DNA from 3 places in the Martinezella lusitana genome. Region 1 is predicted to be linked to each of the others. Evidence: riboswitches for the same ligand, from Rfam matches in the RefSeq annotation. Region 1 holds a riboswitch; each other region holds the start of a gene.

Region 1 (7,961 bases):
ACATTCTCTGACAGGACATCCACCAACAAAAAAACCGCCCGGCGATAGCCGGGCGGTTTGCTTTGATGCACCTTATCCTGCTCAGAAGTAAGGCGAGTAGCACTGTCGGCGCGGGCCGTTATTGGGCTGGAACGTGTTGTCGTAAGACCGGTAGGACCGATAGCGCGCATAGCACCAATCGACATGGCGCGGATTGACGCCCGCAGCCCGCGGCGGGGCGGCGTAGCGCGGCTGGCTGGCGATCGCGCCACCGATGATGGCGCCAGCGCCAAAGGCCGCTAGCGGGAACCAATAGCCATCATGGTAGCGATAGCCGCGACGATAACCGTCATAACCACGATAACCGCCGTGCCAGCCGCGACGATAATAACCGCCCCGATAGCCACCATAACCGTCATGACGCCACTGAACCTGCTCGATGCCGGCAGGCGCGGCCTTGTCCGCCGCAGCAACGGGTGCGGCAGGCATCTGTATTGCGAAGGACGGCGTGAAGCTCGTCAGAGCCACGGCGGCCGAAAGAGCGATAGTCGCAATTCTCGCACGGAAACCAAGCATTTACTTCTCCATTCCTTGGCTTATTTAGTGCTAAAGCAGATAATGCTCCGCGTCGGGGAAAGTTCCCCGAAACAGGGTACGAACTGCCTGCCGCGTCCGATCATTCCAATGGACGCCGCGTCGCATGAGCTTTGCCTTCAATCAGTACCAATTTAAGGTGCTCTGAGCGGGCCTCATCGTAAATTTATAACGATCTCATTCTTAACCAAAGATTAACCAGCAATCCTTACTATTATTTCATGAAAGGATACCGGCAGACTCACCCTCTGATTTGCAGTCTCCTGATGGTCCTGGCACTGCTGGGACTGGCCTCCAGACTTGCGGCGGGTGAAAGCCAGCCCTGGACCGATCCTCAAAACGCCCTCATCGTCGACGCCTACGAGCTGAACACCATCGATTGGGAACAGCTCTTGCAGGACAAACGCATCTCCGGCTTCATCTCCAAGGCTTCCGATGGCCTACCCGAGAGCTTCAGCTGCACCGGCGATCATGCCGGCGACACGTTTGCGCACTGCAAGACCATGTGGCGCAAATATGCGGTCAGCCGCGAACTCTATCAGACACGGCGGATGCTGGCGAAAATGAGCGGGTTGCTGTGGGGCGCCTATCATCTCGGACGTCCCGGCAATCCGGTCGATCAGGCCAATCATTTTCTCGACTATGCCGATCCGAAACCGGACGAGCTGATGGTGCTCGATATCGAGGGCCTTGATGTCTTGCGGTATATGTCGCTCTCCGACGCGCAGGTCTTCGTCGGCCATATCAAGGTAAGAACCGGACGCTATCCGATCCTCTACACCAACCACAATACCGCTCAATACATCGCCGACCATCGCCAGGACTACCCGATCCTGTCGCGGCTGCCGCTATGGTATGCGCGATACAAATCCGACGTGAAGGGCGCTTTCCCGCTTGGCAATTGGGACACATACGCCCTCTGGCAGTTCGCCTCGTCCGACAATTGTTCGGAAAAGAGCTGTCCTTATCGGGTGCCGGGGACGCTCACAGATATCGACGTCAATGTCGTGCCGATGACGAAGATGCAGCTTGCCGGGATCTGGCCGCAGGGCGATCTTCTGCCCGCCAAGCCGATGCCAGCGCCCGACATGATCGCCAAGGCGCCGAGCTGTGTCGAGCCGCTGCAGACACTCGTGTCAATGATGGTCGACCCGGTCGTCACCGCCTCGACCCAGCAAAAGACACCGGTCGAGATCAACGAACTGAACTACCAGGACTTCTAGAGCGGTTCAGCGCTCTACCCAGTTTTTTTACGCAATTCCGGACGGCAACCGCTACGCACTGGAATTACTTTAGGCTTCGATCTGCACATCCGTCTTCGGACGCGAACAGCAGGCGAGGATATAGCCCTCCTCGATCTCGTCGTCGAGAATACCACCATTGTGGCTCATCTCGACCTCACCCGAGAGCTTCATTACCCGGCAGGTGCCGCAGAGGCCTGACTCGCAGGCCGCACCTATGCGCACGCCCGCGCCGCGCGCGGCTTGCAGGATCGTCTGGCCGGGCGCGCAGGGGACGTCCTTGCCGGCCATGGTGAAGCTGATCGAAGTCGCTGCTTCCGTCGGCGCGTCATCGCTGACTTCAGCCAGCGGCGATGCCGCCTGCGCCGGCTGGAAGCTTTCCTGATGATAGCGCGTCATGTCGAAGCCGTGCGCCACCAGCATGGAACGGACGGCATCCATGAAGACTTCCGGGCCGCAGCAGAAGATCGTGCGGTCCATGAAATCAGGCGCCAACAGCCCGATCTTCGCCTTGTCGATGCGGCCCTTCAGCCCCGACCAGAGATCGGTGCGGCCACAGCCTTCGACAATGAAGCCGAGGTCGAGGTTCGGCATGAAGCGGGCAAGATATTCCAGCTCCGAGCGGAAGATGATGTCGGCGGGGCTGCGCGAGCAATTGATGAAGGTGATGTCGGATAACGGCGCGGTATCCGACATGTAGCGCGTCATCGCCATCATTGGCGTGACGCCCGAGCCGGCGGACACGAAGAGATATTTTTCGCCCGGATGACGGATATGGCTGAAGTCGCCGAGAGGACCGAAAGCCTTGACGCGCATGCCCGGCTTCAGGTTATCGAACATCCAGCGCGTGCCGATGCTGTCCTTCTGCGCCTTGACCGTGATGGCGACGGAAAGGGGCCGCGACGGGGTCGAGGACAGCGTGTAGGTGCGCATGACCGGCTCCGCAGCCGCCGGCAGCTCCAGAGTGACGAACTGGCCCGGCAGATAGCGGAACCAGTTGTCCTTGTCGGAGCGGAAGGTGAAGGTCATCACATCGGGTGCTTCCGGCGTTGCCGAAAGGCATTCGAGCAGATGCTGCCTGTCGGTCCAGGGCTTCATCTGGTCCAAGTGCTGATGGCGGAGGGAAACGGTCATGTTCATAACTCAGGCGACCGCCGACAGCTTGGCCTGATCGCCCTGCAGCCGGTTGATCATGAAATTCGCGTACCATTCGACGAACTGCATCACGCCGCCTTCATCTTCCGGCGAATAGGGGCCGGGCTGGTAGGCGGGGGAGCGGATGCCGAAGGCATTTTCCTCGACGATCCGGCGGTCCTGATCGTTGGTCTCGGTCCAGACGTGGGTGAGTTCGTCGATATGATAGTCGACCCCTTCGACCGCGTCCTTGTTGACGAGCCACTTGGTCGTGACCTGCGTTTGCTCGGGACCGAGCGGCAGCACGCGGAAGGTGATCGCATGGTCGGCGAGCACATGATTCCACGTCGACGGATAGTGGAAGAGCAACAAAGTGCCGATATGGCTTTCCAGCACATCTTTGGAGAGCGGCCGCTGCACGGCGCGCGCGCCCGACATGGTGTAGCTCTCGGCATCCTGGATGAGCGGCATGCGTGCGGCGCGGAACTGGCCGGACGGCGACATGCGGAATTCGCTTGGAAGATCCGACGCCTCACACTTCGCCCAGTGCGCCGAAATCACCGGATCGTCCTTGGCGCCCTGCACGCCGGTCGCGCTCGGTGCTTCCGGATAGGTGCGGCAGAGCTCGGGATGGTTGGCCGCGCAATGATAGCATTCGCGATTGTTTTCCCACACGAGCTTCCAGTTGCCCTTCTCGATGATCGTGCTTTCGAAGGCGACCTTGGTCTCGCCGAGGCGGTGGCGGACGAGATAGGGCTCGACCATGGCGCGGAACGGCGCGAAGTCCGGCGCCTGTTCTGCAAGGCAGATGAAGACATAGCCGCCAACGCTTTCGCAATGGACCGGCTTCAGCGAAAACTCGCTCTTGTTGAAATCCTCCGGCATATGGCGGGCAAAGAGCAGGCTCCCGTCAAGCTCGTAGGTCCACTGATGATAGGGGCAGACCAGCTTTGCCGAAGAACCGCGCTCGGAGGAACAGACGCGCGAGCCGCGATGGCGACAGCTATTGTGGAAGGCGCGGATCACCTGATCGCGGCCGCGAACGATGACGACCGGATAATCGCCGATCTGGACCGTGAAATAATTGCCGGCACGAGGCACTTCGCAATCATGGCCGATGAACAGCCAGTCGCGATAGTAGATCGTCTCCATGTCGAGCTTGAAATAATCCGGATCGGTGTAGAAGGGCTGCTCCAGGCTGAAGCCCTCGCGGCGGTTCTTCAATTGCCGCAAAACGTTGGTGCTAATATCCATTTGCCTATCCTCGCGCAGTACCGGTGAGCAGGCAGAGGACATGCGTGGCCGCTTGAGAACGACCCAAAGCAATGTCCCGACCACCCGCCGCGGTCAGTAAACCATATCTCCCCAAGGCTGGTTTCCGGGCTCTGGAGCGGTTCTCTAGAGAACCCCATGGCACCTTCCCAGGCTGTCTCAGCCCAGTGGTTTTATTCGCCATGCTTCACTCCACCACCGTTGCGGGGGCAGCGCCGGATTTCGACCGGCTTCCCAATTCTCCGCCCCCTAGCGGGCGGCACCTTGAGATTGATGTCATCATAATCCTCGCCCCGCCCGCCGCTCTGCTGCAATGCGACATCGGCTTCGAAATTGACGACAGACGAAAGAAGATTTTCGGAGAGACCGCTCAGCCGTAATATCGGAAGATAATTCAAATCGTTATGCTCCCGCAGCCAGCATCATTTTCCGCTTGAGCCGCTCTGCATCTGCGCCGCTTTGTCTTGATTGCGACAGGCTCGTCACTGGGCGGCTTCAACGCGGGAGCTGCGCTGCCGAAAGCGCCTGTAGTGCAGCCATTGCACGCCCGGCATCGGCCACCGGCACGAAGATATGATCATGATAATAGCCGGCAACGACATTGGCGCTGATCCCCTCGTTTCCCAGCGCCGTCGCAAGCGCAGCCGTGAGACCCACGGCTCCCAGCGAGGAGTGGATTTCGAGAGTGATCATCCGCATCGCAGGCTCGGCCGGAAGCCCCGCTTGTCGGGCCGCCTCGACCGGCAAGATCAGCGTCACACCCTCTCTCTCCTGAAACAGTCCAACCGGATTCAGGTGGATGTAATCCGCCAGCGACGAGGCGGGCACGCTACAATAGACGAACTCGCCCTCGACGAGATCAGGCTTCATGCCGACAAGCAGCAACTTGAGATCGGTGATGCCGGACATGGTTCTGATCCTCCTCAGCGATCCATCAGCAAGCCCGGCTCAAGCTAGATGATCTATCCTTCGCTATCCAGACCTCCATGGCGAGCCGGCATGGCAAAGCTCAGATATTTCGATGCCAAGAAACCCGCCGACCCGGAGCCGACGCTGCCGGCACCCGGGTATACGGAATTCCTGCGCACCGGCCGCATCAATCGAGACAAGACGCATTGGCTCGCTGAGGAGCGACGCTACCTCACCTTCGAGGAAGTGGCCGAACGCACGGCTAGCAAGCTCAGAAGCGCCGGCGAGACGACCCATGACCGCCTCAACAGCTTTCACCAGTCGATCCGCTTTCCAAAACTGATCTTCCATCACACGCTCAGGGATACGCCGCATCTCGGCTATTGCCACGTCACTGCTGCGCGGACACAATTCGCGCAGTATGAGCAAGTGAGCTGGGCCTTCTACATCGCCAATTTCTTCGCCCGCCTCGGCCAGAACGATAATTTCTTCGAAGACATCAGCCTGAAATATTCGCGGATGTATTTCGCCGTCGCCATAAGGCCGGATGAGGATGCCTCGAAGAAGAAGCTGACGATCAATCGCGAGGTGCGCGGCAACGGCGTGCTTTTCCACACCCATGATCCACAGATCGCCATCCGCAATGTGCTTCTGCTCGGCGCACGCAACGAACAGCTCCGTGACATCATTCGCCAGCTTTGATCATTGATCCCCAAACTCGAAAAGCATAAGAACGGCCTGAACGACAATCGGTCAGGTCATGGCGCGACATATAGACATTCTCCAGCATCCAGAGGCGGCAATAGCGGCGGCGACGGCCACCCTTGCCGAGGGGTTGCCGATCGGGCTACCGACCGAGACTGTTTACGGGCTTGCCGCCGATGCCACCAATCCCGCCGCCATCACCCGCATCTACGAGACCAAGGGCCGGCCGCGCTTCAATCCGCTGATCTGCCACATGAGCGACCTCGCCATGGCCGAACGCTACGCGATCTTCGATCCCGTCTCGCGAAAGCTGGCGGAAGCCTTCTGGCCCGGTCCGCTGACGCTGGTGCTGCCGCTGCGCCCAGAGAGCGACATTCACCCGCTGGCGACCGCCGGGCTCGATACGGTCGGCATCCGCGTGCCGCAGGGCTTTGCCGGCGAGCTGATCCGCGCCTTCGGACGGCCGCTTGCCGCTCCCAGCGCCAATACATCCGGCAAGATCAGCGCCACCAACGCCGATCATGTCCATGACGATCTCGGCGAGCGGATTTCGCTGATCCTCGATGCCGGGGCTTCGGTCGTCGGCGTCGAGTCGACCATCGTCAAGGTGGAGAACGGCGAGATGCGCCTGCTCAGGCCCGGCGGGCTGGCGGCAGACGAAATCGAGCGGGTCGCGGGCCAGCCTCTGAAGCGCAAGAACGGCGCGTCAGCGACCATCGAAGCGCCGGGGATGCTGGCCTCGCATTATGCGCCGGGTGCCGCGGTGCGGCTCGATGCGACCGCCGTTTCCGCCGGCGAAGCGCTGATCCGCTTTGGCAGGCCCGATATTGCCGGCATCGAGACGGCGGCTGTCGTGCTCGACCTCAGCCCATCCGGCGATCTTACCGAGGCCGCCGCCAATCTCTTCGACTTCATGAAGCGCGCCGATGCCAGCGGTGCTGCGACCATTGCCTTTTCCAGCATTCCCGACGAGGGCCTCGGCGAGGCCATCAACGACCGGCTGCAACGCGCAGCCGCGCCGAGAGAGTAAATCCGATCACACGCAATTCGGCAAAGGATACGCCATGAGCAGCGCCGCCCCTTCCTCCGCCCTTCTCGATCGCTTCGCCGCCATCGTCGGTGAAAAGCACGCGTTGAGGGAGGCTGCGGATATTGCCCCGCATCTGATCGAGAACCGCGGGCTCTATCACGGCGCATCACCGATGCTGCTCAAGCCCGGCTCCGTGGAAGAAGTCTCCGCGATCCTGAAGCTTGCCAGCGAGACCGGTACGGCGATCGTGCCGCAGACCGGCAATACCGGCCTTGTCGGCGGCCAGACGCCACGCGAGGGCGGCTCCGACATCCTCCTATCGCTGGAACGGATGAACCGTATCCGCGACATCGATCCGGTCGGCAACACCATGGTCGTCGATGGCGGTTGCATTCTGGCCGACGTGCATAAGGCCGCAGCCGAGCATGGCCGCATGTTTCCGCTGTCGCTCGGCTCGGAAGGCTCGTGCCGCATCGCCGGCAACCTTTCCACCAATGCCGGCGGCACCGCCGTTCTCGCCTATGGCAACATGCGCCAGCTTTGCCTCGGGCTCGAAGTCGTGCTGCCAACCGGCGAAATCTGGAATGGGCTGCGCCGCCTGAAGAAGGATAATACCGGCTATGACCTGCGCGATCTCTTCATCGGCGCCGAGGGTACGCTCGGCGTCATCACCGGCGCGGTGCTAAAACTCTTCCCGCAACCACTTGGTCATCAGGTGGCCTTTGCCGGGATACAGTCGGTCGACGATGCGCTGACCCTGTTCAAGAACGCATCCGGCCTCTGCGGCACAGCGCTGACCGGCTTCGAACTGATGCCGCGCATCGGCGTCGAGTTCACCGTGCGCAACATCCCCGGCGTGCGCGATCCCCTGGAAACGGCTCATCCCTGGTACGTGCTGATCGACGTTTCCACTTCGGATTCGGCCGAGACCGCCGAGCGGATGATGACGACACTGCTGGAAGAGGGCTATGAGGCCGGCTTGATCCAGGACGCGACCATCGGCAGCTCCGAGGCACAGCAGAAGGCGCTATGGCACATGCGCGAGAGCATGTCGGACGCGCAGAAGCCCGAGGGCGGCTCGATCAAGCACGATGTTT
Region 2 (7,961 bases), on a different replicon from region 1:
ATCTGGCGAAGGCGGATGTAGTAGATGGTCTTGATGCCCTTCTTCCAGGCGTAGATCTGCGCCTTGTTGATGTCGCGGGTTGTTGCGGTGTCGCGGAAGAACAGCGTCAAGGATAGCCCCTGATCGACATGCTGGGTGGCCGCCGCATAGGTGTCGATGATCTTCTCAGGCCCGATTTCGTAGGCATCCTGATAGTAGTCGAGATTGTCATTGGTCATGAAGGCAGCCGGATAATAGACGCGGCCGATCGTGCCCTCCTTGCGGATTTCGATCTTTGAGACGATCGGATGGATAGAGGAGGTCGAGTGGTTGATGTAGGAGATGGATCCCGTCGGCGGCACCGCCTGCAGGTTCTGGTTATAGAGACCGCCTTCCATCACGGCCTGCTTCAGTTCCTGCCAGTCTTCCTGCGTCGGAATGTCTATGCCGGCGGTTTCGAACAGTGTTCGAACCCGCTCTGTCGCGGGCTTCCATTCCTGTTCGGTGTATTTGTCGAAATAGTCGCCGGAGGCGTATTTCGAATTCTCGAACCCCTTGAAACTGCGCGCCCGTTCCACCGCCAGGCGATTGGAGGCGCGGATGGCGTGATAGGTCACCGTATAGAAATAGATATTGGTGAAATCGACGCCTTCCTCGGAACCATAGAAAATCCGCTCGCGGGCGAGATAGCCATGCAGGTTCATCTGGCCGAGGCCGATCGCATGGCTCTCATCATTGCCCTTTTCGATCGAGGGCACCGACGAGATGTGGCTCATGTCGGAGACCGCCGTTAGCGACCGTATTGCCGTCTCGATCGTCTTGCCGAAGTCGTCTGAATCCATGGCAGCAGCGATATTCAGGGAGCCGAGATTGCAGGAAATATCCTTGCCCATATGCTCGTAGGAGAGATCGTCCATGTAGGTGCTTGCCTCGCTCACCTGCAGGATTTCGGAGCAGAGGTTGCTCATGGTGATGCGCCCGGCGATCGGATTGGCGCGGTTCACCGTGTCTTCGAACATGATGTAGGGATAGCCGCTCTCGAACTGGATTTCGGCGATCACCTGGAAGAAGTCGCGCGCCTTGATCTTCTTCTTGCGGATGCGGTTGTCGGCCACCATCTCGCGGTATTTCTCCGTCACGGAAATTTCCGTGAACGGCACGCCATAGACACGCTCGACGTCGTAGGGCGAGAACAGGTACATGTCCTCGTTGTTCTTCGCGAGTTCGAAGGTGATGTCCGGGACGACAACGCCAAGCGACAGCGTCTTGATCCTGATCTTCTCGTCGGCATTCTCGCGTTTGGTGTCGAGGAACCGCATGATGTCGGGGTGATGCGCGTTCAGATAGACCGCGCCCGCTCCTTGCCGCGCGCCGAGCTGGTTGGCGTAGGAGAAGCTGTCTTCCAGCAGTTTCATCACCGGAATGATGCCGGATGACTGGTTTTCGATGTGCTTGATCGGCGCGCCGGCCTCGCGGATATTGGTGAGTGACAGCGCGACGCCGCCGCCGCGCTTGGAGAGCTGAAGCGCCGAATTGATCGAGCGTCCGATGGACTCCATGTTGTCCTCGACGCGCATCAGGAAGCAGGAGACCAGTTCGCCGCGCTGCTTCTTGCCGGCATTGAGGAAGGTCGGGGTTGCCGGCTGGAAGCGGCCGGCAATGATTTCGTCGACCATGTCTTTCGCCAGCGATTCATTGCCTTGCGCCAGGGTCAGCGCGACCATGCAGATGCGGTCTTCATAGCGCTCGAGGTAGCGCTTCCCGTCGAAGGTCTTCAGCGTATAGCTGGTGTAATATTTGAAGGCTCCGAGAAATGTCGGGAACCGGAATTTCTTCGCATAGGCGTGATCGAAGAGGTCGCGCACGAAGTTGAAGGAATATTGGTCGAGAACCTCGCGCTCGTAATAGCCCTCGGTCACGAGATAATCGAGCTTCTCCCTGAGGTTATGAAAGAAGACGGTGTTCTGGTTGACGCGCTGGAGAAAGTACTGCTTTGCCGCCAGCCGGTCCTTGTCGAGCTGGATTTTGCCACCCTCGTCGTAAAGGTTCAGCATGGCGTTCAGCGCATGATAGTCGAGTTGCGTTTCGGTGGCCTTTACCGGGCGTTCGAGCGTGAGCGTGTCCAAAATCGTTCCAATCCATCTCTGACATTGGCGACGTCCTCTTCCGTGCCGATCAGCTCGAACCTGTAAAGATACGGCACCTGGCATTTGGCGGAGATGATGTCGCCGGCGATCCCGAAGGTCGCTCCGAAGTTGCTGTTGCCCGCGGCGATCACGCCTCGGATGTTCGATCGGTTCTCCGTCTCGTTCAGGAAACGGATCACCTGTTTTGGAACCGCGCCCTTGCCGCTGTCGCCGCTATAGGTCGGCACCACGAGGACGAAGGGCTGGTGGACACGGAAAAGCTCATCCTGACGAACCGGTATTCGCACGGCGTCCAGGCCAAGCTTGCCGATGAAGCGATGGGTGTTCTCGGACCGGCTGGAAAAATAGACGATCTGCCCCATCGATGGCTGTCTCATCAGGCAAGCGCGCTGATCATGTCGGGCCGGAAGCCCGCCCAATGCTGTTCGCCGGCGACGACCACCGGGACCTTGCGGTAGCCGAGGCCCTGCACCAGTTCGAAAGCGGCATTGTCGGTGGAAACATCGACGACCCGGTATGCGATGCCGTGGCGGTCGAGTGCTCGTGTTGTTGCTGTGCATTGGACGCAGGCGGGCTTGCTGTAGACGGTGATGCTCATGATTGTCCTCGTATCTTTGAAAGTCACACGATATCGTCCAGACATCCGCCGATGCCCGTTCGAAGAAAATGAAGATGGGTCAGCACACGCCCGGATTCGGACGTGGATGTGCGGCTACTCGCGCAGGGACTGGTTTGAAAAATTCGACATGGACTTCACCCCGAAGTTGACTGATCGCAGGACCTCGGGGAAGCGTGCACGAACGGAGTCATTCCGCTGTACATCGCGACCTTCCGGACACCCCGCCCGTGGACGTTTTGTTTGAGGCAGGTCTCCTGGCTTGCGGGTCGTTGCATCAATCCTCACCTTCCCGAAACATCATGCTTCAGTGGCTTTCGGTGGATAGATGCTCGCCGCTTACAGTTGCGGGGGCAGCTCCGGAATTGCGGCGCCCATTATGGGCGGTCGCGCACCGTATTCCCGTCTTAGCCCCCAACCCTTGCGAATCGGAAGAACCTCGAACACTACATATGGTAGACGAGGTTGGAATTTCGTCAATCGATATGATGGCGCGCCGTCACGTTTCGTGGGGATAGAGCAAAGCCGCCCTTGGGGGAGACGTTGTTTCATTTCATTCCGTTGCTTCTCCCGGTGGGCCACGCTCCCGTGCTTGCCTTCACTGCTGGCAACCCTAGTTTTATGCTCGGGGAGGCGCTGCATCGTGGAAGCGATGCCTTGGGGGCGATCACGTTGGGATTGTATGAACGGCCTGTTCGGATAGCGTTCATGTAAAATGCAATATCACCGAATCATGCCATCGATATAAAAGTGAGGAGCGAAGGATGTTTGGACGTTTTGCACGAGTTTCTTTTCTTGCATTGGCCGGCCTGGCCGCAACGCAATTGATGCCGTCTGCCGCCATGGCGCAGAATTTCGGTGATGACGACGGATACAGGCAGCCGCCAAGGTGGGATCGCCGGCAGGATCAGAACTGGGACGGCCCACGGAGAGACCGTGACCGCGGGGGCTGCGGCCGGCGCGAACTCATGGACGCCGCCCGCCAGGAAGGTTTCCGACGCATTGATTCGGTCGAAAACAACGGGCGACGCATTGTCGTCCGTGGCTGGAATGATGGTGGCCCCGACCGTATGGTTTTTGCCAATCGACGTGGCTGCCCGGCCCTCAATTAAGGCTCACGCATCATCCGCCGTGACCAATGTAGCCGGCGGGCTAAAGCATAGCGTCAAGGCACGATTTCGATCGTGCCTTGACGACGTTGAACTGATTGATGTCCCCGGCATTGCGGGCTATCCGAGCGTATCGGCCATTCTGATGAGGTCGGCGACGGAGCCAGCCTGCATCTTGCGCATCGCCTGGCCGCGATGAACCTTCACGGTGATTTCGCTCAGGCCGAGTTCGGCTGCGATCTGCTTGTTGAGGCGTCCGAGGGCGACAAGCGCCATCACCTCACGCTCGCGCGTTGTCAGCGTCGCAAACCGCTCCCGCAGATCGGTCGTCGCAGCGTCCTGGCGAAGTCGGACGCGATCTTTTTCCAAAGCTTGCCGAATGGCGTCGAGGAGATCCTGCTCCCGAAAGGGCTTGAGCAGAAACTCCACCGCGCCGGCCTTCATCGCCCTGACCGACATCGGCACGTCGCCATGGCCGGTCAGGAATATGATGGGCAGGGGATTGCCGGTCCTTGCCAATTCGTCCTGGAAATCCAGGCCACTTGCATCCGGCATCCTGACGTCGAGGACAAGGCAGGAGGGGCCATCGGATCGTCGATGGTTGAGGAAGTCCCGTGGCGATGCGAAGCTGCTGACGTCGTAGCCGACCGAGCGCAGGAGGCTGTCCAGCCCATCCCGGACGGACGGATCGTCATCGATGACATAGATGGTCGGTTTTTGCTCCGGCATGATCATCCTCTCGTTCCGGCAACCGACGGCAGGATGAAGCCGAACACCGCGCCATGCGGGAAGTTGGGCGCTGTATAGACCGTGCCGCCATGCGCCTCGACGATCGACCGGCTGATCGCCAGCCCCATTCCCATTCCTGTTGTCTTGGTCGTGAAGAAGGTTTCGAACATCCTCTCGGAAGCGGCAGGCGGCACGCCCGTGCCTGTGTCGCGCACGCTGACCGTTATCTTTCTGCCATCGGCGGCGGCGCTGACCAGCAGCTCGCGCTTCTCCACATCGACGCCCGCCATTGCTTCGATGGCATTGATGACGAAGTTCAGGATCACCTGCTGCAGTTGAACCCGGTCGCCTGTCACTGATGGTAGATCATTGGCGAGTTCGGTGCGCAGCAGGATATGGTTTTCGCGGATCTCACCACGCACGAGCGCCAGCGCTTCGGTGACCGCTTCAACAATGTCGATCCTGTCGCGCGATGGCGCCGTTCGCGCAACCAGACTGCGGACGCGGCCAATCACCTCGCCGGCGCGGCCGGCATCCTTGACGATCCTGTCGAGCGCGCGCCGTGCCTCCTCCTGCTCGGGCGGTGCTGCCGACAGCCAGCGGAGTGCCGCATTGCCATTGGCCACGATTGCGGTGATCGGCTGGCTGACTTCATGGGCGATAGAGGTGCTGAGTTCGCCCATCGTCATGATGCGCGACATCCGCGCGAGTTCGGATTGCGCCTGTCTAGCTCTTGCCTCGGTCGCCTCGATCCTGATCGCCAGATAGGTAGTCGCGCCGATGGCAAGCAGGCTTATGGCCCCGTTCACCATGCCGGATTGGGAATCTCCGTGCCGTGTCAGAAAGTAGCTCGCTATGGTGAGGACGGCACAGGCGATCCCCACGATCATGACGGCCCCGGGCCGGCCGGAGCGCACGGAGATGAGGATCACCGAGACATAGAGCACCGCAAAGGCGATCTCCAGATTGGTCACCGTGTCGGCAACGAAGATCAGGGTGGCGAGCAGCGCAAGGCCCAGCCACAGCAAGGGCGCCTCGACCAGGTATCGCAGGACCTCGCGCCTCATATCGCCTTACCCTTCCTACACGAATCCGCCGCCGCACATGCGACGGCAGGGTGCACGATCGGAAAGCCATGAGCAATGCCGACCATTGAGGTGGGCCAATGGTCGGCGATGATCAAGCATGGTCCTTAACTCGGGTTTTCGAGTGTGAACAGGTCAGCATTCTCGTCGTAAGCGAAATATTCGGCATAACGAGCCCAGTTCGTCACGGCTTTCAGCGTGGTATCGGCATAGTCCTCCGACATGTAATCCTCGAGCTCGTCGCGAAAACGTCGGGCCGGCGCGCGATGCGTCGGCCGCTCGTCGAGGACACGGCGGATATGGGCGGCGAGCGGCACATAGGTGGCGAGATGCTGCTCGAACAGGCGCTTGCGTTCGTCGACGTCGCTATCGAAGAAGCGCAGGCCCGGAGCCGTCAGCCGGATGTCGCCGCCTTCCAGATCGGCAAAACGCAACAGTTGCAGCGTTTCGGCGACCGGGAAGAGATCGTCGATGTCGAGATGGAGATGCGTGGCAAGCGGCGGCAGATCCGCCTGTCCCCGGTAAGGCTCGGCTGCCACCGTTTCTATCAGGCCGGACAGCAGGTTGGTCGATACCCGCGGCAGGGCCATGGCGATGCCCGTGCCCGGGAAGAGCCCATCGCGCGCCGTGGTGCCGGTCTTCGCGGTCATCCTTGCATAGATGTCTTCGACCAGCATCCGGAAGGTGGGGTCGAGACGGTTGCGCGGCTGCGGCAGGTCGACGCGAATTTCGGCGATGACACGACCGGGGTTCGACCCGAAGATCAGGATGCGGTCGCACATCAGCACGGCCTCTTCGATATTATGCGTCACCATCAGGATGGATTCGATTGGCATCCGGCCTTCGCACCACAGATCGAGAAGATCTGTGCGCAGCGTCTCCGCCGTCAGCACGTCGAGCGCCGAGAAAGGCTCGTCCATCAAAAGGACCTTCGGGCGAACGACGAGGGCGCGTGCAAGGCCAACGCGCTGGCGCATGCCGCCCGACAGCTCCTTCGGATAGGCGCTTTCGAAGCCGTCGAGACCGATAAGGTCGATGGCGGCAAGTGCACGCTTGCGCCGCTCGCCCGGTGCTATGCCCTGGGCCTCGAGGCCCAATTCGACATTCTGCAGGACGGATAGCCAGGGGAAGAGTGCAAAACTCTGAAAGACGACCGATACGCCCGAGTTCGGACCGGTCACTGGCTTGCCTTCGAAAGTGACTTCACCCTTGCTCGGCTGGATTAGGCCAGCGATCGCCCGCAGCAGTGTCGACTTGCCGGAACCGGAGCGCCCAAGCAGTCCGACGATTTCGGCGGAACGAAGCTCCAGATCGACATTGTCCAGCACGACCAGCGAGCCGGATGCGCCCTTGTCGTAGATCTGGCAGACCTGCTTGGCGGATACCAGCGGGGTGTTTTCGGCAATTCCTGCCGTCTTCGTGAGTATGATGTTTTCCATGAGTGTTACTCCGACTGGAATGGTTAGTTGAGACGCAGGCGGCGTTCGGCGAAGACGTAGAGCGGTCGCCACAGAGTTCGGTTCAAAAGGGTGACGAAGAGCGACATGACCGCAATGCCGAGGATGACGCGCGGGTAGTCGCCGGCCTCCGTGGCCTTAGCGATGTAGGAGCCGAGGCCGAAGGCTTCGAGCTTGGTGTGACCCCAGCTCACCACTTCTGCGACGATGCTGGCATTCCATGAGCCGCCCGATGCAGTGAGCGCTCCGGTGACGTAGTAGGGAAAGATCCCCGGTAGGATGGCACGGCGCCACCAGGTCCATGACCGGAGCTGGTAGACCGAGGCAACTTCCTTCAGGTCAGTCGGAAAGGCGCTTGCCCCGGCGATGACATTGAAGAGGATGTACCATTGCGTGCCGAGTACCATCAGCGGCGATAGCCAGATGCCGGGGCTTGCTCCGGTGGCGACGATTGCAACGACTGCGAAGGGAAACAGCACGTTGGCGGGAAAGGCCGCCAGGAACTGCGCCACGGGCTGGACACGCTCGGCGACGGCCGGCCGGAGCCCGATCCAGACACCGATCGGCACCCAGATCACGCTTGCCACCGCGATCAGCACGAGCACGCGCAAGAGAGTGACGAGACCACCCTGGAAGGCTTCCCATGCGTCACCCCACGTCAGTGTCTGGCTCACATAGGCAACGGCGGTCCAGATGCCCCAGATGCCGACACCCGTGATCAAGGCGAACCAGGCATAATCGAACAAGCGTGTGGCCATAGCATTGTCGCGCTTGGCGACCGGCGCCTTGCGGGCCATGGCTGGCAAGCGAACGAGCATCAGCCTGCCCCATACCCAGGC
Region 3 (7,961 bases), 1.2 Mb from region 1:
ATGATGATTGCGAACAGCGCCCGTCGTCGCCGCAAAGGCGAAGAGATAGTCGACCGTCGCAGCAATCTCGAAGGCACCCTTGTAGCCATGGCGCATGACGCCATCGATCCACTTCGGATTGACGACACGGCCGCGCACGACCCGGCCAATCTCCTCTTCCAAAGAGCGGATGATCGGCTTCTCCGGCCGGGAATGGTCGTTGTGATAGATCGACGGGCGCGCGCCGGCGAGCTGCTCCGCCGCCGCTGCCATGCCGCCCTCAAACTGGTAGTAATCGTCGCTGTCGAGCAGGTCATGCTCGCGATTATCCTGGTTCTGCACGACAGCCTGGATCGAACGTAGTCGCTCCTCGAACACGCCGCGCTCCGCCTTGCCGTCCTCGCCCGCCCCATAGGCATAGCTGCCCCAAACGAGATAGGCTTCCGCCAGATCTGCGCGCCGCTCCCAACCCTTCTCGTCGATCAGCGCTTGCAGCCCGGCACCATAAGCACCGGGCTTGGAGCCAAAAATGCGATAGCCGGCACGGCGGCTGGCGGAATCCTGATCCAAGCCCGCCGCCTCTAGCCGCGCGATCTCGCCACGCATCCGCGCCGCGATCGGATTGTCCGCCGCATCCTCCTCCAGCGCACCGACCGCGCGGACCGCCTTGTCGAACAGCGCAATCTGCTCCGGGAACGCATCGCGGAAGAAGCCGGAAATGCGCAGCGTGACATCGACGCGCGGGCGACGCAGCAGAGCGGGCGGGATGATCTCGTAGCCGGTGACCCGCCGCGAGGTCATGTCCCAGACCGGCTTGACGCCGATCAGCGCCAGCGCCTGGGCGATATCGTCGCCACCGGTACGCATGTTGGACGTACCCCAGGCCGTCAGCCCGAAGGAAACCGGCCATTCGCCGTGATCCTGCACATAGCGACGGACCAACAGCTCGGCCGATTTCTTGCCAAGCTCATAGGCAGCCGGCGTCGGCACTGCGCGGCTATCGACCGAATAGAAATTCCGGCCCGTCGGCAGGACGTCCGGCCGGCCGCGCGTCGGCGCACCGGAAGGACCGGGGGGCACGAACCGGCCGTCCAGGCCTTTCATCAGGGCGGAGATTTCGGCATCTCCGCAGGCAAGGATCGAGGGTTTCAGGCGGGTTTCGATTTCGGCTAGAACAGCGCGCGTGTGCGTCCAATCCTCGGGGCATCCGATCTCTCCAGCAACGAATTTCGCGGCCAGGAGTTCGATGCGCTCGACGGTATCGCCTTGGGTACGCCAGGGATCGTCGGAAATATCGGCAAGAATGTCGGGGCGTTGGCCGGTCCATTCGGCGGCCATATCGCAATCCAAAGGATCGAACGGCTTGCGCGGAGGGATACCCCCCTCTGTCGGCTTCGCTGACATCTCCCCCACAAGGGGGGAGATTGTTGGGAGTATGCCGCTCCGCTCTCCCGAAACGCCAAGCGCAGCGTCAACGGGTTCGATGTCTGTTTGATACGAGGAAGCGCCGCGATTTAACGATCTCCCCCTTGTGGGGGAGATGTCGCGAGAGCGACAGAGGGGGGTGCCGCACTCTCGACGAATCCCACTCCCTCCAACGTATCCCGCGCAATCGCCCGCTGCAAACTCTGATCGCCACCCTCGCCCAAACCTCGCGGCACACGCGCCAGTGCCACCGTCAAATCGGTCAGCAACCTGCCTGTCGGTGAGACACCAAAAATATGTAGCCCATCGCGGATCTGCATTTCCTTGAGATCGCAGAGATAGGCGTCGAGTTTCTTCAGCGCCTCATCCTCGCCCTCACCCTTGGCGATGCCGGCATCCTGATCGAGGCCGATATCGGCAACGAGATCGAGGATCTGCTTGCGCAGCAGCCGGATACGGCGCGGATCGCCGCCGGAGGCCTCGTAATATTCGTCCACCAGCGCTTCGAGATCCTTCAGCGGACCGTAGCTTTCCGCGCGGGTCAATGGCGGCGTCAGGTGGTCGATGATCACGGCGCTCGTGCGGCGCTTTGCCTGCGTGCCTTCGCCGGGATCGTTGACGATGAAAGGATAGAGATGCGGCAACGGCCCGAGGATCGCCTCAGGATAGCAGGTTTCCGACAGCGCCAGGGCCTTGCCAGGCAGCCATTCGAGATTGCCGTGCTTGCCCATATGGATGATCGCATGCGCACCAAAGGATTGGCGCAGGAACGCATAGAAAGCGAGATAGCCGTGAGGCGGCACAAGATCCGGTGAATGATAACTTTCCTTCGGATCAATATTATAGCCACGCGCCGGCTGGATACCGACCAGCACTTCGCCGAAGCGGGTGAAGGGCAGCGCGAAAACGCCGTCGCGAACATAGGGATCGCTCTCGGGATCACCCCAACGGGCAACGATTTCATCCTGAATCTGTTTAGGAAGAGATGAGAAGAAATATTTGTATTCGCTTAAAGAAAGCGTCTCGCGAACAACCTTGCCATCGTGACCCGAATTAGTCGGCCCATCCATCAGATGCCGGATCAGCGCATCGCCATCACCAGGCAGATCGGCCACCGGGTAACCCGCCGTCCGCATCGCCTTCAACACTTCGATCGTACCTGCCGGTGTGTCGAGCCCGACGCCGTTGCCAAGCCTTCCGTCACGGTTCGGATAGTTGGCCATGACCAGCGCCACGCGCCGCTTTGGCGGCGGCGTCCTGCGCAGCTGCGCCCAATTGGCGGCAAGCCGCGCCGTATAGCGCATGCGGTCCTCGGCCGGCTCGCTGGCAACGATATTGGCCTCGACACGATCATCATAGCGTGCGGCCGCCTTGAACGAAACGGCGCGGGCAAGCACACGCCCATCCACCTCCGGCAGCGCCACGTTCATGCCGAGATCGCGCGCCGAAAGCCCTTGCGACGACGTCTCCCAGGCCTGTCTCGACGAGGCCGAAAAGATCGCCTGCAGCACGACCGCATCGCTCGTCTCCAATACGGTCGGCTGGCGATCGGCACCCGGCGCCGAAACCGCAAACCCGGTCGTATTGACGACGACATCCGGCTTCAATTCGGTGAACACGCTTTCCAGAATGCCGATCGAGACGGGGTCCTTGAGACTATAGGCAAACACCGGCAGCGGCAGCATGCCCTGGGCAACGAGGACGTCAATCAAGGCTTCGATGGGCTTGGTTTCGCCGCTCTGGACGAGGGCGCGATAGAACGAGATTACGATGGTGGGGGGTTCGAGTCCCTCTGGGACTGCCAATTCGGAGACGCTTCTCCACTCCTCAACCCCAATCACGCCCCTGCCCGGCCACCAGATCCCGGCCTTCATCAGCGGTGATGCCGTTGCCGGCTTCTCCGCCCCCGACAGCATCGCCTCGGCATAGCCAAGAAACGCCCGAGAATTCGCATCCCCGCCTTCGATCAGGTAGGACCACAGCGCGTTGAGATCATCGAGCACGATGTTGGAAAACGGCATCAGCCCCGGATCGGACTTCGAATCCCCCGGCAGCACCGCAATAAGAGCGCCGCTGCGCGCAGCACAGGCATGCAGCGCCTCAAGCGCATAGTGGAAATAGCTGGCGCCACCAAGCGCGCGGACGATAATCAGCTTCGCATGCCGCACCGTCCGCTCGACATAGGTATCGACGGACATGGGATGCTTGAGGCTCATCAGGCTGGCGAGCCGCAGCGAATAGCCAGCCTCCCCCTGCCCGTGGGCGGCGGCGATTGCCGCAAGCTCGGTATCGGCCGCCGACAGGAACAGGATATCGCCCGGCGACTGACCAAGATCAATCGCCTCCTCGCCGTCGCTGATCGTTCCTTTTTGCGCTAGGAGGAGATGCATGGCTCTGCCTTAGACCGACGCCTCGATCGATTTGCGCACGATCCCTTCGTCCATCTCATGTAGCCCAATCACCACCAGCCGCGTCGCCCGCGCTTCGCCCGGCGCCCAGGCGCGGTCGAAATAATGGTCGATACGGCTGCCGACGGCCTGGATCTGCAGGCGCATCGGCTTGCCGGGAACATCGACAAAGCCCTTGAGACGCAGGACATCGTGTTCGGAAATCACGCCCTTCAGCTTTTCGATGAACGAGGTGGGGTCGGCGATTGGGCCTAGCTCAACGACAAAGCTGTCGAACTCGTCGTGGTCGTGCGGTGCGCCGTCCTCGTGTTCCAACTCATGATGCGATTTGCGGTTGGCGATATCGGCTTCCGTGCCGATGCCAAGGCCGAGCAGGATGGCGATGGGGACGTCACCATTCTTTGCCTCGATGATCGTCGGCTTGCGAACGGTGCGCGAGGCAACTTCGGCACGCACACGGCTAAGGCCGGCGACGTCGATGAGATCGGTCTTGTTGAGAACGATCAGGTCCGCGCAGGTCAACTGATCCTCGAACAATTCCTCGATCGGGCTTTCGTGATCGAGCGAATCGTCCTCGACGCGGCGGGCTTCGACGGCGTCATGATCATCGGCGAAACGACCGGCGGCGACGGCGGCGCTATCGACCACGGTGATGACGCCATCGACGGTGACCTGGGTGCGGATATCCGGCCAGTTGAAGGCGGCGACCAGCGGCTGCGGCAGCGCCAGGCCGGACGTCTCGATGACGATATGATCCGGGCGCACGTCGCGCTCCAGAAGCTTCGTCATGGTCGGAATGAAATCGTCGGCGACGGTGCAGCAGATGCAGCCATTGGTGAGCTCGATGATATCGTCCTCGGTGCAATTCTCTGCGCCGCAGCCCTTCAGCACATCGCCATCGACGCCAAGATCGCCGAATTCATTGATGATCAGGGCGATCTTCTTGCCGCCGGCGTTCTGCAAGAGATTGCGGATCAGCGTCGTCTTGCCGGCGCCAAGGAAGCCGGTGATGACAGTGGCGGGAATCTTTTCTTGGCTCATGCGGATCAACCCTTCATTTTCAGCGGCAGTCCCGCCGCGATAAAATAGACTTCGGCGCTTGCCGCCGCGATCATCTGGTGCAGCCGGCCGGCATGGTCGCGAAACTCGCGCGCCATGCGGTTTTCCGGCACGATGCCGAGCCCGACCTCGTTGGAAACGAGAACGAGCCGCGACTTGGCCTTCGGCAGAAATTCGGTAAGAGCGGAAAACTCCGCCGCGATATTGCGCTCGGCCATCATCAGATTGGTGACCCATAGCGTCAGGCAATCAACGAGAACAGCGCGGCCAACGCTATCGATCGCCGCCAGACGTGCGGTCAAATCGAGCGGCTCCTCATGTGTCGTCCACAGATCGCCGCGATCGTTCCGATGCTGTGCGATACGATCGCGCATTTCGTCGTCCCAAGCCTGCCCGGTCGCCACGTAGTGACGGTCAAGGCCGGTATCGGAGATCAGCTTTTCGGCGAATCGGGATTTCCCGGAGCGCGCGCCGCCGAGAACGAAGACCGCGCGGGATGGTGAGGATGGCATCAGCTATTGTCGCTCCCGCACGAACGGGCAGATCGGCGCAAAGCAGCTAAGCCCGAAAAACAGGCGTTTACACGCGAAAATTCGTTTGGCGCCATGACAACCTCCGTGCTGGCAACGAGACATGCGTCCCAAGATAGGCTTTACGCCCGGTACGCATGGCAGGTCTCCTGGCTCGCGGGTGAGGTGCGGCAAGCGGAGGCGAACCGAAACCGGTCGCCCCCGCTCTTGCACCAGCGGATCTTCCTCGCCTTCCCGGCAGGTCATCATGAAAAAGCGGACGATTCGTAGATAATAGAGGCGCCCAGCCCTGGTTGATCACGATGCCACGCCAGTGGCTTTTCCTGCTCTGGAGCTGCTTTCGCTCGCCCGCACCATGCGGACTACCAACGAAATACCCCCAAAACCGGATGGAAAACCCTGACCGCTCTACAGTCGCGGGGTCGGCTGTGATGAGAACGCCCGAGTTGGGTCCGCCCCTTCACATTCCCTTTTCATCCCATGCGGCAGATCGCCGCTCGGGAACCATTCGTTATGCCGCAATGATTAGGCTTTCGGCCCAGGCAAGTCAATCAAGGCGGCGGATGCGACATCCGCTGTTCCGACAGCGAAAATAGCTCGGGAACCACTGATCGCGCAGTCTTTTTGCCGTAATTGTTTGATGTTAGGAGTTTATGGAAGCCAGGTATATACATCTGAGCACGAAACTATCGTCAGTTCCCCATGTTGCAGAAATTTCAACCACGCCGTCTCGGTGTTCTCTCCGCCTTTTTCAGCCCTAGCCGGCTGAGGGCGCTTTTTCGCCGTGGCGAGCTCGGGCTCGTCATTGCCGGCGCTTTCGTCGGCGTGACCTCCGGCTGCGCCGTCACGGCGATGAGCCTGATATCGCGTGAGCTCCATAGCCTCGTCTACGGCATCCCCGACGACGACCGGTTGAGCTCGGCCGCCATGCAGATTACCGACAAGTCGCTGCTGCTGATCGCCCCGATCGCCGGCGGCATCCTGCTCGGCCTGATGATCTTCATTATGTCACGCACCCGCAAAAAGCCGATGATCGATCCGATCGAAGCCAATGCGCTCCACGGCGGCCGCCTGTCGCTGACCGACAGCATCCTTGTCGCCGTGCAGAACCTGATCTCCAACGGTTTCGGCGCCTCCGTCGGGTTGGAAGCCGGCTACACGCAGCTCGCCGCCGGCATCGCCTCGAAATTCGGCTACAAGATGCAGTTTCGCCGCGCCGATCTTCGGATGCTGGTCGGCTGTGGTGCTGCCGGCGCAATCGCCGCCGCCTTCAACGCGCCGCTCACCGGAGCCTTCTACGCCTTTGAGCTGATCATCGGCACCTATTCCATCCTAACGCTGACTCCGGTCGTCGTTTCGGCACTTATTTCGACCTTCATCGCCCGCATGCTTGCCGGCGATGATTTCACCATCGATGTCGGCCGGTTCGGTGCCGTGGTCCCCGCCGACTACATCCCGGCCATCCTGCTTGGCGGCTTCTGCGCCGGTGTCGGCATCCTGATCATGCAGGGTGTCGCCTTTGTCGAGGAGCTGGCACGCAAGAGTTCGATCGCGCCGCCCTTTCGCCCGGCGCTCGGCGGCTTGGTCGTCGGCCTTCTGGCGCTGATTTCGCCGCAGGTTCTCTCCGCCGGCCACGGTGCGCTGCACCTGAATCTCGGCAGTGAAGTCACCCTATGGGGACTTGCCAGCCTCCTTTTGCTGAAGTCGCTTGCCTCCGCGGTATCCATCGGCTCCGGTTTCCGAGGCGGCCTGTTCTTCGCCTCGCTGTTCATGGGCGCGCTGCTCGGCAAGATCTTTGCCTATTGCGCCCCTTATTTCGATCACACCACGCTGACACCGGTCATCTACGCCGTCGTCGGCATGAGCTCGCTTGCTGTCGCCATCATCGGCGGACCGCTGACCATGACCTTCCTGGCGCTGGAGATCACCGGCGATTTCCCGATCACCGCGCTGGTGCTGGCCGCCGTCATCACCTCGTCGCTGGTGGTGCGCACGACCTTCGGCTATTCCTTCGCCACCTGGCGCTTCCATTTGCGCGGCGAAAGCATTCGCAGCGCCCATGACGTCGGCTGGATCCGCAACCTGACAGTCGCGCGGATGATGCGTCCGGATGTGCACACGGCAAGCGTCAGCATGCGAATCGAGGAATTTCGGCACGATTTTCCAATCGGCTCGGCCCAGCGCGTCATTCTGCTCGACAAGGACGATAAATATGCCGGCATGGTGCTGGTGCCGGACATTTATGCTAGCCCGGTCGAAAAGGATGATGAGCAGCACGGCCTTGCCGACTTCATCCGCCACCGCAACGACTTCCTACAACCGCAGATGAATGCCAAGCAGGCCGCTGCCCTGTTCGACCAGACGGCAAGCGAAGCCCTGGTGGTGGTCAACGACCTCATCGAGCGCAAGGTGATAGGCCTGCTCACCGAGAGCTACACTTTGCGCCGCTACAGCGAAGAACTAGACCGCCGCCGCCGCGAGGTCTCCGGCGAGCTTTAGCCCGCGAGACTGTCGAGCCAGGCCGGATCGAGCACCGCTTCCAGTTCCGTGGCAATCTCGT

Evidence for each region. A riboswitch is a leader RNA that binds a small molecule or an ion and turns the genes downstream of it on or off. The one in region 1 is predicted to bind cobalamin.
Region 2: linked by a shared signal. The riboswitch ahead of nrdH (glutaredoxin-like protein NrdH) and the one ahead of HB780_RS30000 (aromatic ring-hydroxylating oxygenase subunit alpha) in region 1 are both predicted to bind cobalamin.
Region 3: linked by a shared signal. The riboswitch ahead of cobU (bifunctional adenosylcobinamide kinase/adenosylcobinamide-phosphate guanylyltransferase) and the one ahead of HB780_RS30000 (aromatic ring-hydroxylating oxygenase subunit alpha) in region 1 are both predicted to bind cobalamin.

Annotation. Positions count from the first base shown of each region.
Region 1 covers NZ_CP050308.1:3,371,805-3,379,765, reverse strand. Annotated here, with positions in the region: gene HB780_RS30020 (transporter) at 1-11, shown strand, start outside; gene HB780_RS30015 (BA14K family protein) at 82-555, opposite strand; gene HB780_RS30010 (glycoside hydrolase family 25 protein) at 795-1,796, shown strand; gene HB780_RS30005 (FAD-binding oxidoreductase) at 1,866-2,954, opposite strand; gene HB780_RS30000 (aromatic ring-hydroxylating oxygenase subunit alpha) at 2,958-4,202, opposite strand; cobalamin riboswitch at 4,301-4,502, opposite strand; gene HB780_RS29995 (ACT domain-containing protein) at 4,716-5,129, opposite strand; gene HB780_RS29990 (DUF6656 family protein) at 5,220-5,831, shown strand; gene HB780_RS29985 (L-threonylcarbamoyladenylate synthase) at 5,890-6,864, shown strand; gene HB780_RS29980 (FAD-binding oxidoreductase) at 6,899-7,961, shown strand, end outside.
Region 2 covers NZ_CP050307.1:1,717,844-1,725,804, reverse strand. Annotated here, with positions in the region: gene nrdE (class 1b ribonucleoside-diphosphate reductase subunit alpha) at 1-2,033, opposite strand, end outside; gene nrdI (class Ib ribonucleoside-diphosphate reductase assembly flavoprotein NrdI) at 2,075-2,488, opposite strand; gene nrdH (glutaredoxin-like protein NrdH) at 2,503-2,724, opposite strand; cobalamin riboswitch at 2,973-3,199, opposite strand; gene HB780_RS11010 (hypothetical protein) at 3,507-3,854, shown strand; gene HB780_RS11005 (response regulator transcription factor) at 3,972-4,580, opposite strand; gene HB780_RS11000 (sensor histidine kinase) at 4,583-5,647, opposite strand; gene HB780_RS10995 (ABC transporter ATP-binding protein) at 5,773-7,104, opposite strand; partial or broken gene HB780_RS10990 (ABC transporter permease) at 7,128-7,961, opposite strand, start outside.
Region 3 covers NZ_CP050308.1:694,280-702,240, forward strand. Annotated here, with positions in the region: partial or broken gene cobN (cobaltochelatase subunit CobN) at 1-3,794, opposite strand, end outside; gene cobW (cobalamin biosynthesis protein CobW) at 3,804-4,853, opposite strand; gene cobU (bifunctional adenosylcobinamide kinase/adenosylcobinamide-phosphate guanylyltransferase) at 4,859-5,383, opposite strand; cobalamin riboswitch at 5,524-5,925, opposite strand; gene HB780_RS17215 (chloride channel protein) at 6,104-7,900, shown strand; gene HB780_RS17220 (cobyric acid synthase) at 7,897-7,961, opposite strand, start outside.